DNA from 2 places in the Bacillus sp. DTU_2020_1000418_1_SI_GHA_SEK_038 genome. Region 2 is predicted to be linked to the other one. Evidence: a T-box and tRNA genes for the amino acid it is inferred to sense, from the RefSeq annotation. Region 2 holds a T-box; the other holds one or more tRNA genes.

Region 1 (6,654 bases), 1.5 Mb from region 2:
TTGAGTGCAGAAGAGGAGAGTGGAATTCCACGTGTAGCGGTGAAATGCGTAGAGATGTGGAGGAACACCAGTGGCGAAGGCGACTCTCTGGTCTGTAACTGACGCTGAGGCGCGAAAGCGTGGGGAGCGAACAGGATTAGATACCCTGGTAGTCCACGCCGTAAACGATGAGTGCTAAGTGTTAGAGGGTTTCCGCCCTTTAGTGCTGCAGCAAACGCATTAAGCACTCCGCCTGGGGAGTACGGCCGCAAGGCTGAAACTCAAAGGAATTGACGGGGGCCCGCACAAGCGGTGGAGCATGTGGTTTAATTCGAAGCAACGCGAAGAACCTTACCAGGTCTTGACATCCTCTGACAATCCTAGAGATAGGACTTTCCCCTTCGGGGGACAGAGTGACAGGTGGTGCATGGTTGTCGTCAGCTCGTGTCGTGAGATGTTGGGTTAAGTCCCGCAACGAGCGCAACCCTTGATCTTAGTTGCCAGCATTCAGTTGGGCACTCTAAGGTGACTGCCGGTGACAAACCGGAGGAAGGTGGGGATGACGTCAAATCATCATGCCCCTTATGACCTGGGCTACACACGTGCTACAATGGATGGTACAAAGGGCTGCAAGACCGCGAGGTTTAGCCAATCCCATAAAACCATTCTCAGTTCGGATTGCAGGCTGCAACTCGCCTGCATGAAGCCGGAATCGCTAGTAATCGCGGATCAGCATGCCGCGGTGAATACGTTCCCGGGCCTTGTACACACCGCCCGTCACACCACGAGAGTTTGTAACACCCGAAGTCGGTGGGGTAACCTTTTGGAGCCAGCCGCCTAAGGTGGGACAGATGATTGGGGTGAAGTCGTAACAAGGTAGCCGTATCGGAAGGTGCGGCTGGATCACCTCCTTTCTAAGGAAGATTTGAAGTACTTGATACTTCAATAAAAGACGTTACTTGTTCGTTCAGTTTTGAGGGAATTATCATCATTTTTAAAATGATTTTAATTTCTCAATATTTGCTCCTGCGCCGCAGAAGATTCGAGGATGTATTCCTCAGCTCGTCGCAAGGCAGCATGAAGAGTCGCTACGATGTAGAATCACGATGTGATTGAAATCAGTGGCCTTGTTCCTTGAAAACTAGATAATGATTTGAAGAAGCAATAACCGAGTAATCGCCATTTTAGTATTTCTCTCTATTTAATATAGAGTTAAAAACAACCAATCACGAGATATAGAAATTAATCTATTCACAAATCGTGAGGGAAATGAGAAGCAAGCAGATCAAGGAAGCGACCGAGCGAGCACCGGAACGTACGCAGTTGATACGTGAGGAGCACAGCGAGAGAGCTGACGCAGAGATGCGCCGCTTATCATTTGCCGAACAGGTTAAGTTAATAAGGGCGCACGGTGAATGCCTTGGCACTAGGAGCCGATGAAGGACGGGACTAACACCGATATGCTTCGGGGAGCTGTAAGTAAGCTTTGATCCGGAGATTTCCGAATGGGGGAACCCACTGTTCGTAATGGAACAGTATCTTTACCTGAATACATAGGGTATTGAAGGCAGACCCGGGGAACTGAAACATCTAAGTACCCGGAGGAAGAGAAAGCAAACGCGATTCCCTGAGTAGCGGCGAGCGAAACGGGATTAGCCCAAACCAAGAGGCTTGCCTCTTGGGGTTGTAGGACACTCTATACGGAGTTACAAAGGAACGAGGTAAATGAACAGGTCTGGAAAGGCCGGCCAGAGAAGGTAAAAGCCCTGTAGTTGAAACTTCGTTCCCTCCAGAGTGGATCCTGAGTACGGCGGGACACGTGAAATCCCGTCGGAAGCAGGGAGGACCATCTCCCAAGGCTAAATACTCCCTAGTGACCGATAGTGAACCAGTACCGTGAGGGAAAGGTGAAAAGCACCCCGGAAGGGGAGTGAAATAGTTCCTGAAACCGTGTGCCTACAAGTAGTCAGAGCCCTTTAACGGGTGATGGCGTGCCTTTTGTAGAATGAACCGGCGAGTTACGATTACATGCAAGGTTAAGTTGAATAGACGGAGCCGCAGCGAAAGCGAGTCTGAATAGGGCGTATGAGTATGTGGTCGTAGACCCGAAACCAGGTGACCTACCCATGTCCAGGTTGAAGTCCAGGTAACACTGGATGGAGGACCGAACCCACGCACGTTGAAAAGTGCGGGGATGAGGTGTGGGTAGCGGAGAAATTCCAATCGAACTTGGAGATAGCTGGTTCTCTCCGAAATAGCTTTAGGGCTAGCCTCATGTTGTTAGAATCTTGGAGGTAGAGCACTGTTTGGACTAGGGGCCCTCATCGGGTTACCGAATTCAGACAAACTCCGAATGCCAAAGATTTATCCATGGGAGTCAGACTGCGAGTGATAAGATCCGTAGTCAAGAGGGAAACAGCCCAGACCACCAGTTAAGGTCCCAAAGTATACGTTAAGTGGAAAAGGATGTGGAGTTGCTTAGACAACCAGGATGTTGGCTTAGAAGCAGCCACCATTTAAAGAGTGCGTAATAGCTCACTGGTCGAGTGACTCTGCGCCGAAAATGTACCGGGGCTAAACGTATCACCGAAGCTGTGGATGGACATCTGCGATGTCCGTGGTAGGAGAGCGTTCTAAGGGCGTTGAAGCTAGACCGTAAGGACTGGTGGAGCGCTTAGAAGTGAGAATGCCGGTATGAGTAGCGAAAGATGGGTGAGAATCCCATCCACCGAATGCCTAAGGTTTCCTGAGGAAGGCTCGTCCGCTCAGGGTTAGTCGGGACCTAAGCCGAGGCTGAAAAGCGTAGGCGATGGACAACAGGTTGATATTCCTGTACCACCTCTTTACCGTTTGAGCAATGGGGGGACGCAGGAGGATAGGGTAAGCGCGCTGCTGGAATAGCGCGTCTAAGCAGTTAGAGTGCAAGCGAGGCAAATCCCGCTTGCGTTAAGCTTGAGCTGTGATAGCGAGGGAAATATAGTACCGAAGTTCCTGAATCCACACTGCCAAGAAAAGCCTCTAGCGAGGGAAAAGGTGCCCGTACCGCAAACCGACACAGGTAGGCGAGGAGAGAATCCTAAGGTGAGCGAGAGAACTCTCGTTAAGGAACTCGGCAAAATCACCCCGTAACTTAGGGAGAAGGGGTGCTCATTTGGGTGAATAGCCCGGATGAGCCGCAGTGAATAGGCCCAGGCGACTGTTTAGCAAAAACACAGGTCTCTGCGAAGCCGCAAGGCGAAGTATAGGGGCTGACGCCTGCCCGGTGCTGGAAGGTTAAGAGGAGGGGTTAGCGCAAGCGAAGCTCTGAATTGAAGCCCCAGTAAACGGCGGCCGTAACTATAACGGTCCTAAGGTAGCGAAATTCCTTGTCAGGTAAGTTCTGACCCGCACGAAAGGCGTAACGATCTGGGCACTGTCTCAACGAGAGACTCGGTGAAATTATAGTACCTGTGAAGATGCAGGTTACCCGCGACAGGACGGAAAGACCCCGTGGAGCTTTACTGTAGCCTGATATTGAATTTCGGTACAGCTTGTACAGGATAGGTAGGAGCCTTGGAAGCCGGAGCGCCAGCTTCGGTGGAGGCATTGGTGGGATACTACCCTGGCTGTATTGAAATTCTAACCCGCGCCCCTGATCGGGGCGGGAGACAGTGTCAGGTGGGCAGTTTGACTGGGGCGGTCGCCTCCTAAAGAGTAACGGAGGCGCCCAAAGGTTCCCTCAGAATGGTTGGAAATCATTCGAAGAGTGTAAAGGCATAAGGGAGCTTGACTGCGAGACCTACAAGTCGAGCAGGGACGAAAGTCGGGCTTAGTGATCCGGTGGTTCCGCATGGAAGGGCCATCGCTCAACGGATAAAAGCTACCCCGGGGATAACAGGCTTATCTCCCCCAAGAGTCCACATCGACGGGGAGGTTTGGCACCTCGATGTCGGCTCATCGCATCCTGGGGCTGTAGTCGGTCCCAAGGGTTGGGCTGTTCGCCCATTAAAGCGGTACGCGAGCTGGGTTCAGAACGTCGTGAGACAGTTCGGTCCCTATCCGTCGTGGGCGCAGGAAATTTGAGAGGAGCTGTCCTTAGTACGAGAGGACCGGGATGGACGCACCGCTGGTGTACCAGTTGTCTTGCCAAAGGCATAGCTGGGTAGCTATGTGCGGACGGGATAAGTGCTGAAAGCATCTAAGCATGAAGCCCCCCTCGAGATGAGATTTCCCATAGCGTCAAGCTAGTAAGACCCCTGAAAGATGATCAGGTTGATAGGTTTGAGGTGGAAGCGTGGCGACACGTGGAGCTGACAAATACTAATCGGTCGAGGACTTAACCACATTTAGTATGATTACTCGAATAACTTCTTCAGCATTATCTAGTTTTGAGGGAACAAACCTCAATAAAATAGGTCTAGTGGCGATAGCGAAAAGGTCACACCCGTTCCCATCCCGAACACGGAAGTTAAGCTTTTCAGCGCCGATGGTAGTTAGGGGCTGTCCCCTTGTGAGAGTAGGACGCCGCTAGGCTTTAATAAATGGAGGATTAGCTCAGCTGGGAGAGCATCTGCCTTACAAGCAGAGGGTCGGCGGTTCGATCCCGTCATCCTCCACCATGATTATGCCGGCCTAGCTCAATTGGTAGAGGATTTTAAAAGCTTGCAACAACGAAGCTTTACCCCTCGAATGGCAAACTTTTAAAATCTGCGGCAAAGACCGCAGGGCTTTGGAGCACATTTATTAGCAGTAACTAAATTAGAGCTAAATATTATATATGCCGGCCTAGCTCAATTGGTAGAGCAACTGACTTGTAATCAGTAGGTTGGGGGTTCGAGTCCTCTGGCCGGCACTGTTTTTGAAACTTATACGAGCCATTAGCTCAGTCGGTAGAGCATCTGACTTTTAATCAGAGGGTCGAAGGTTCGAGTCCTTCATGGCTCACCATTTATATATGCGGGTGTGGCGGAATTGGCAGACGCACCAGACTTAGGATCTGGCGCCGCGAGGCGTGGGGGTTCGACTCCCTTCACCCGCATTCATAAAGATAAGCGGAAGTAGTTCAGTGGTAGAACACCACCTTGCCAAGGTGGGGGTCGCGGGTTCGAATCCCGTCTTCCGCTCCAAAAAAATGCCGGGGTGGCGGAACTGGCAGACGCACAGGACTTAAAATCCTGCGGTAGGTGACTACCGTACCGGTTCGATTCCGGTCCTCGGCACCATTTAAATTAAAGAATGCGCCCGTAGCTCAATTGGATAGAGCGTCTGACTACGGATCAGAAGGTTATGGGTTCGACTCCTTTCGGGCGCGCCATTTTCGGGAAGTAGCTCAGCTTGGTAGAGCACTTGGTTTGGGACCAAGGGGTCGCAGGTTCGAATCCTGTCTTCCCGACCATTATTTTTGGGGCCTTAGCTCAGCTGGGAGAGCGCCTGCCTTGCACGCAGGAGGTCAGCGGTTCGATCCCGCTAGGCTCCACCAAAAAGATTCAAAAAAGTTATTGACACCGTTTAAAAAACGTAGTATTATTGAAAAGTCGCCTTAAGCGACAAGATAGTTCTTTGAAAACTGAACGAACAAAAACGTCAACGTTTAACTTTTAGTCTTTTTTTAAAAAGACATTTATGAGCTAATCAACTCACAATTTATTGGAGAGTTTGATCCTGGCTCAGGACGAACGCTGGCGGCGTGCCTAATACATGCAAGTCGAGCGAACTTGCGGGAGCTTGCTCCCAAAAGTTAGCGGCGGACGGGTGAGTAACACGTGGGCAACCTGCCTGTAAGACTGGGATAACTTCGGGAAACCGGAGCTAATACCGGATAATTCTTTTCTACTCATGTAGGAAAGCTGAAAGATGGCTTCGGCTATCACTTACAGATGGGCCCGCGGCGCATTAGCTAGTTGGTGAGGTAATGGCTCACCAAGGCAACGATGCGTAGCCGACCTGAGAGGGTGATCGGCCACACTGGGACTGAGACACGGCCCAGACTCCTACGGGAGGCAGCAGTAGGGAATCTTCCGCAATGGACGAAAGTCTGACGGAGCAACGCCGCGTGAGTGATGAAGGTTTTCGGATCGTAAAACTCTGTTGTTAGGGAAGAACAAGTACCGGAGTAACTGCCGGTACCTTGACGGTACCTAACCAGAAAGCCACGGCTAACTACGTGCCAGCAGCCGCGGTAATACGTAGGTGGCAAGCGTTGTCCGGAATTATTGGGCGTAAAGCGCGCGCAGGCGGTCCTTTAAGTCTGATGTGAAAGCCCACGGCTCAACCGTGGAGGGTCATTGGAAACTGGGGGACTTGAGTGCAGAAGAGGAGAGTGGAATTCCACGTGTAGCGGTGAAATGCGTAGAGATGTGGAGGAACACCAGTGGCGAAGGCGACTCTCTGGTCTGTAACTGACGCTGAGGCGCGAAAGCGTGGGGAGCGAACAGGATTAGATACCCTGGTAGTCCACGCCGTAAACGATGAGTGCTAAGTGTTAGAGGGTTTCCGCCCTTTAGTGCTGCAGCAAACGCATTAAGCACTCCGCCTGGGGAGTACGGCCGCAAGGCTGAAACTCAAAGGAATTGACGGGGGCCCGCACAAGCGGTGGAGCATGTGGTTTAATTCGAAGCAACGCGAAGAACCTTACCAGGTCTTGACATCCTCTGACAATCCTAGAGATAGGACTTTCCCCTTCGGGGGACAGAGTGA
Region 2 (6,654 bases):
TTCACTCGCTCTATCGGCTGCATCTTTGTCTTCAATGCTAAAATCAAGCTTATCAGCCATTTTATTCGTTAATTTTCTAACGCGACTTACCTTCTCTGCAAGCGTACCGATTTCTTCATGATACACAATAGATTTTAATTTTGCTAATGAAGTTTCAATTTCAGTTTTTTGATCTTCTTTGTAGAAAAAGGCTGCATCAGATAGTCTTGCTCTTAGTACCTTTTCATTTCCCTTAGCTACTTTCTCTATATGCTCATGCCCGCCATTTCGAACGGTAACGAAAAAAGGAAGAAGCTTGCCTTCATTAGATTTCACAGGAAAATATCGCTGATGCTCTTTCATCGAAGTGATTAAAACCTCTTCAGGGATCTCGAGAAACTCTTCTTCAAAACGTCCAAAAAGAGCTGTAGGATATTCAACAAGGTTCGTAACCTCTTCTAGCAAATCTTCATCAATTGGAATGACCCAATTATTTTCCTCGGCGATCGTTTCTAATTGTGATGTGATTGCACCTTTTCTTTCTTCAGGGTCAACTATCACATATTGACTAAGCATAGCCTTAACATAATCCTTCGGCTCATGTATTTCAATTTTGCTTCCTAAGAAACGATGCCCAAGTGTCCAATTGGATGTCTCAACCGCTGTAATTGAAAAAGGGATCACTTCATTTCCAAATAACGCAAGCAGCCATTTAATTGGACGGACGTATCGAAGATCATTATTTGCCCACTTCATATTTTTCGGAAATGTCATGGCTGTAATAATTTGCTGCAATTCCGGCAGCAGATTGACAGTTTCTTGACCTTGAATAAACTTTTTTACATGGACATATTCAACGCCATTTATTTCTTTAAAGAAAATATCCTCTACACTAGCTCCTTGCCCGCGGCAAAACCCAATAGCTGCCTTTGACCAATCACCATTTTCATCAATCGCAATTTTTCTTGCTGGACCCTTTGCTTCCTCGTGAACATCCTCTTGAGCTTCCTCCACTCCTGTAACGTGAACTGCTAATCGCCGTGGTGAAGAATAAGCAACAATATGGTCAAAGTTCAACTTTTTTTCCATTAACCATGCTTGAATTTTGTCTGATAACTGGTTCATTGAATTTGTAACAAATCTTGCGGGAATTTCTTCTAATCCTATTTCTAAAAGGAGATCTCTTTTAGTCACGATTTCCTTCCCCCTTTGATTGCAAAATTGGGAAACCAAGCTTTTCACGCTCATCATAGAAGGTTCTTGCAATTTTTCTTGCAAGGTTACGGCAGCGTCCAATATAACCGGTTCTTTCTGTAACCGATATCGCCCCTTTTGCATCTAACAAATTAAAAGTATGTGAGCACTTTAATACATAATCGTATGCCGGGTGAACGAGCCCAGCCTCCATTTGCCGATGAGCTTCTTTTTCATAAATATTGAACAGATTAAAGAGCATATCGACACTAGATGTTTCAAAAGTATATTTGGAATGCTCATATTCAGGCTGCAGGAAGATATCTCTCACCGTAAATCCGTTTGTCCATTCAAGATCAAATACATTTTCTTTCTCTTGAATATAGGAAGCGAGACGCTCAATTCCGTATGTGATTTCTACTGAAACTGGTTTACATTCAATTCCTCCTACTTGCTGGAAATACGTAAATTGAGTGATTTCCATGCCGTCCAGCCAAACTTCCCAGCCTAAGCCAGCACATCCTAGGGAAGGATTTTCCCAATTGTCCTCAACAAATCGAATATCATGCTGGAGCGGATCAATGCCAAGCGCACGTAAAGAATCTAAATACATCTCCTGAATATTGTCCGGTGAAGGCTTCATAATCACTTGAAACTGATGATGCTGATAAAGTCTATTTGGATTTTCTCCATAGCGGCCATCAGCAGGACGGCGTGACGGCTCTACATATGCCACATTCCATGGTTCAGGCCCAATAGCACGCAGGAAAGTATAAGGACTCATCGTTCCTGCTCCTTTTTCCACATCATAGGCTTGCATTAGAATGCAGCCATAATCTGACCAGTGTTTTTGTAGAGTTAAAATCATATTTTGAATGTTCATTACGCACCTCTCAATTTAAAAGTGTAAGCGCCCCGCTTAGCGATGTATGGACTGGACCTTCCCCGACTGAGATAAAGGAAACACGAAGAGCGTGAGCGATTCGATGTTGACTTATCGTAGGGAGGGGAGAGGAAGTCCAATAGTCGCTGGGCGCTGGAACTAGATAGTTCTCAAATTTAAAGAAAAAAACAAAAAACTCCCGTCTCTATGCCTAATGCATAGGGACGAGAGTTTACCCGCGGTTCCACCCTAATTGCTGCAATCGTTGCAGCCACTTTCTTCCGGCGTTGCTCAGAAGCGCCTTCCTTAATCTTCAATACCCTAGCTCTCACCATCCTAGGTTCGCTTTTTATTAAATAGATTAAGTACTCTTCTTCATCATAGCAACTATTAATTTAATAATTTGAATCATATACGATACAAAATTGAATGTCAAGTAAGAAAAGCGGAAGCGCCTTGCCCAGGGGCGACAAGCATAAGATAAGCCAGCGAGAAGGTTGTTCTTTAACCTTCTTGATGGATTGGCTTATGACCTCGAGCCCCTAGGCGCTGCAGCTGGACACTTCTCAAATTCGAAAAGTTATCGTTTATATTAAAGCATATCCTCAAATTTAGCCATTTGATTTAGAAACCTTTTCGTTTTTAAATTAAGCCCAGAGTATTCATCATAATAAGCATTAATGACTTTTTTAAGCTCAGCCTTCGTTTCCGGTTTAACAGAAATATTACCAAGGCGAGATAAATCAAAAAAATAAAAAAGCCGTAATAGCTTCACTGTTGCTGGAGAAATTTTAAAATGATATGGATCTTTTTCCAGGCATCGGTGGCAAATGAGTCCACCCTCTCTTATTGAAAAAGAAAAATGGCCATCTGCACTGCTGCATACGGTACACTGGTTTAAAACTGGATACAATCCTAACGAATTCAACATTTTCATTTCGAAGATATTCACAATAATTTCTGCATCAAAACCTTCATTGACTAAGTTTAAAGCTTGAAAAACTAATTCAAATAAATAAGGATTGGGCTTTCTGTCGTCAGTTCCTTTATCTGTTAGATCAACAATATAGCTTGCATATGCTGTTAGGAAAATATCTTCGCGGATAGAGCGCATAGAAGTAATCATTTCACCTTGTTGCAGACTTCCTAATCCACTGCTTCTTTGAACTAAAAAATAGCCGTATGTAAAAGGTTGGGTGACAGCAGCGAGCCGGCTGCTCGGCTTTTTTGCTCCACGTGCCATCACACCAATCTTACCCCATTCCCGGGTGTATAAAGTTACAATTTTGTTTGTTTCACCATAATTTGTTGTTCTAATAATGATGCCCTCACATTTTTCAAGCACCATAGCCACCATCCCTAAGTTTTAGACAATCTATGAGATGGAAAAGTCTGCTTCAGTTAGTTCTGCGTCCTGATTTCCGGGTATATCTTGAGTTTCCTGTTCTAGCTCTTTAAAGAGAAGATATGTGTCTATATTACCTGTCTGTGAAAAGACTTTCCAGGTAAAATCCATCATCGAAAACCCCACCTTTCCGTTATTCAACGCAATTTTCTTTTATCCCAAATCCTTACCATTTATCATAGCCTGTCTTTTGAATTTCATAAGAGAAAAATATTGTAAATTGAAATCATACATAATTACTGTTAAAGCGTAATACCTTAGTTAAGGCTGGACAATTAACATTAAATACACATTTTTTAAAAAAATTAATATTCATCCTCACGGAAACCAAAATCACGCAGCTGCGACATTTTATTTCGCCAATCTTTTTGAACCTTTACCCATAATTCTAAAAACACTTTGGATCCAAGCAGATTTTCAATATCAACCCGAGCTCTCTGACCAATTTCCTTAAGCATTTTCCCTTGCTTCCCGATGACAATCCCTTTTTGGGAATCCCTCTCGACAATAATCGTGGCCATTACATGAACAATGTCCTTTTCATCGCGGCGCTCCATCTTATCAATCAACACGGCAAGTGAATGCGGTATTTCTTCTCTTGTTAAATGAAGAGCTTTCTCTCGAATGAGCTCGGAGACGATAAAGCGTTCAGGATGATCTGTTACTTGATCAGCTGGATAGTATTGTGGTCCTTCTGGAATATACTTTTTAATTTGCCCTAATAAATTTTCAACATTATTTCCTTCAAGTGCTGAAATTGGAATAATTTCACTAAAGGAATATTTTTCTTTATAAGAATCAATAATCGTAATTAATTCATCTGGGTGCACTTGATCAATTTTGTTAATGACTAGGAAAATGGGTGTGCGGATGGATTGAAACTTTTCCAGAATAAATTCTTCGCCACGGCCATAACCCTCAACTGCATTGACCATAAATAAAATAACATCGACTTCTTTTAAAGTATTTTGTGCAACCTTCATCATGAAATCGCCTAATTTATGCTTTGGCTTATGAATACCTGGAGTATCAATAAAAATAAATTGAGCATCATTGGTTGTTAATACTCCTTGAACCTTATTCCTGGTTGTTTGTGGTTTATCACTCATGATGGCAATTTTTTGGCCGATCACTCGATTTAAAAAAGTTGATTTTCCGACATTTGGTCTTCCAATAATAGAAATAAATCCCGATTTATGTCCCTGTTCAGTATTATTCATTCAAATCCTCCGGTGAAAAAGCTCCTGGTAGTAGTTGTTCGATCGTTATCTCAAGAATATCTCCTTTTAGGTTCGTTAAATACACTTGCATATCTTTTGGGCATAATTCTGCAATTACTTGCCGGCATGCACCGCAAGGAGAACATGGACGGTCTGTGTCAGCTATAACAGCCAATGCTTTGAAATTTCTATCTCCTTCAGAGTAGGCTTTGAAAATAGCCGTTCTTTCCGCACAATTACACATGCTATATGCTGCATTTTCAATATTGCAGCCATGGTATACTTTTCCTTCTGACGTTAAGAGCGCCGCACCGACTTTAAACTTTGAATATGGGACATATGCTCTTTCCCTTGCAACTTTTGCTTCTTCAATTAATTTTTCAACTTGCACTAAATAGTCTTCCTTTCGTTTTGAAAGATGTTACTTCTTTTATTTTACCTCAAATTGTAATCAAAATCACTGTTTGTAGCAAAAACGTAATATAAAAAATTGAATTTTCTAAAAATAGGCGGGTAAATAGTTTGTACCGCACTGTCATTTTATCAAAACGAATAGAGTATTTTCAAATATCGCTTGGTTAATTGTTACAATTGCTTGTTTTTTACCCTAGAAAAACCTAACTAAACCTCAACGTTTTCATTATTTTAACGAAAAAACTGCCCTCCTGAAAGGACAGTTCTATATAAGATTGGCTAATTTCGGGAGAAAAATAATCAATCCGATTATGACTGAGATAACAGCAAAAATTAATACAGCCCCTGCTGCTATATCCTTTGCTGCCTTTGCCAGCGGATGGTAGTCTTCAGTCACAAGATCCACTACTCTTTCAATCGAGGAATTCAACAATTCCAGTGACAGCATACCCCCAATAGCTAAGAGGATGAAAAGCCACTCAATATAGGAAATAGATAACACTAATCCCATTAAGATAACGATAATCGATACAAGCAGGTGGATTTTCAAATTTCTTTCCTGCTTGAAAGCCTCATTAATACCTGATATTGCATAGCGAAATGAATATATTAACCGATTCTTTTTATCTCTGGAGGCCGAATTCATCTAAAATATCCTTCTGCCTTGAAAACATTACTTTTTCATCTTCGGGCGTTTCATGGTCATACCCGAGTAAATGAAGGAAGCCGTGAACAGCCAAAAAACCGATTTCTCTCATAAAAGAATGCCCGTATTCTTCGGCCTGCTCATGTGCTCTTGAAACGGAAATAATGATGTCTCCTAACACCCTTGGCATATCAAGACCTATAAGCTCCATTTCTCCCTCTCCCATTTCCTCCATGGCAAAAGATATGACATCTGTGACACTGTCTTTCTGACGATATTCCTTATTAATTTCCCTTATCTTGTCATTACTAACAAACGTAAGAGATACTTCGCTTTCTTCTTCAATTTTTTCAAACTTTGCTGCATAATTTAGCAGCTTTTCAATATAGGAGATTTGCTCTTCTGTAAGCTCATTTGTTTCATCTAAAAAGTCGATAATTAAACTCATGCCTGTTTCACCTTCTGCTTTGTCATTTCTGGATATTCAATTCGAGAGTGGAAAATACCGTTTAATGTTTCACAAAAAGAGTTTGCAACGATTTCCAATTCTTTTAACGTTAAATCACACTCATTAAGCTGGCCATCCTGAAGACGGTCGGCAATAATATTTCTAACGAGGCCTTCTATTTGTTCAGGGGTAGGGTGGGACATAGAACGGACAGCAGCCTCAACACTGTCTGCAATTCCAATAATAGCAGCCTCTTTCGTTTGGGCTTTTGGACCTGGATATCGATAGTCTTCCTCTCTCACCTCAAGCCCATTTTGATTCGCCTTATGATAAAAATATTTTAAGAGTGTCGTCCCATGATGCTGTTCTGCAATATCAACAATTTCCTTTGGCATTTTGTGCTTTCTAAGCATTTCCGCCCCGTCAGTTGCATGGGCTATGATAATATTTTTACTTGTTTGCGGC

The links. The T-box of region 2 lies ahead of glyQ (glycine--tRNA ligase subunit alpha). A T-box ahead of a tRNA ligase gene usually reads a tRNA of that ligase, here a tRNA-Gly.
Region 1: it encodes a tRNA-Gly, which carries the amino acid that the T-box ahead of glyQ (glycine--tRNA ligase subunit alpha) is inferred to sense. The anticodon was not compared.

What each region holds. Positions count from the first base shown of each region.
Region 1 covers NZ_CP135435.1:92,136-98,789, forward strand. Annotated here, with positions in the region: rRNA gene RRV45_RS00450 (16S ribosomal RNA) at 1-893, shown strand, start outside; rRNA gene RRV45_RS00455 (23S ribosomal RNA) at 1,368-4,302, shown strand; rRNA gene rrf (5S ribosomal RNA) at 4,375-4,491, shown strand; tRNA gene RRV45_RS00465 (tRNA-Val) at 4,502-4,577, shown strand; tRNA gene RRV45_RS00470 (tRNA-Thr) at 4,738-4,810, shown strand; tRNA gene RRV45_RS00475 (tRNA-Lys) at 4,830-4,905, shown strand; tRNA gene RRV45_RS00480 (tRNA-Leu) at 4,915-4,996, shown strand; tRNA gene RRV45_RS00485 (tRNA-Gly) at 5,010-5,084, shown strand; tRNA gene RRV45_RS00490 (tRNA-Leu) at 5,092-5,180, shown strand; tRNA gene RRV45_RS00495 (tRNA-Arg) at 5,196-5,272, shown strand; tRNA gene RRV45_RS00500 (tRNA-Pro) at 5,277-5,353, shown strand; tRNA gene RRV45_RS00505 (tRNA-Ala) at 5,362-5,437, shown strand; rRNA gene RRV45_RS00510 (16S ribosomal RNA) at 5,602-6,654, shown strand, end outside.
Region 2 covers NZ_CP135435.1:3,110,299-3,116,952, forward strand. Annotated here, with positions in the region: gene glyS (glycine--tRNA ligase subunit beta) at 1-1,173, opposite strand, end outside; gene glyQ (glycine--tRNA ligase subunit alpha) at 1,166-2,056, opposite strand; T-box leader at 2,274-2,447, opposite strand; gene recO (DNA repair protein RecO) at 2,649-3,401, opposite strand; gene RRV45_RS15620 (YqzL family protein) at 3,432-3,575, opposite strand; gene era (GTPase Era) at 3,767-4,681, opposite strand; gene RRV45_RS15630 (cytidine deaminase) at 4,674-5,072, opposite strand; gene RRV45_RS15635 (diacylglycerol kinase family protein) at 5,361-5,741, opposite strand; gene ybeY (rRNA maturation RNase YbeY) at 5,719-6,189, opposite strand; gene RRV45_RS15645 (HD family phosphohydrolase) at 6,186-6,654, opposite strand, start outside.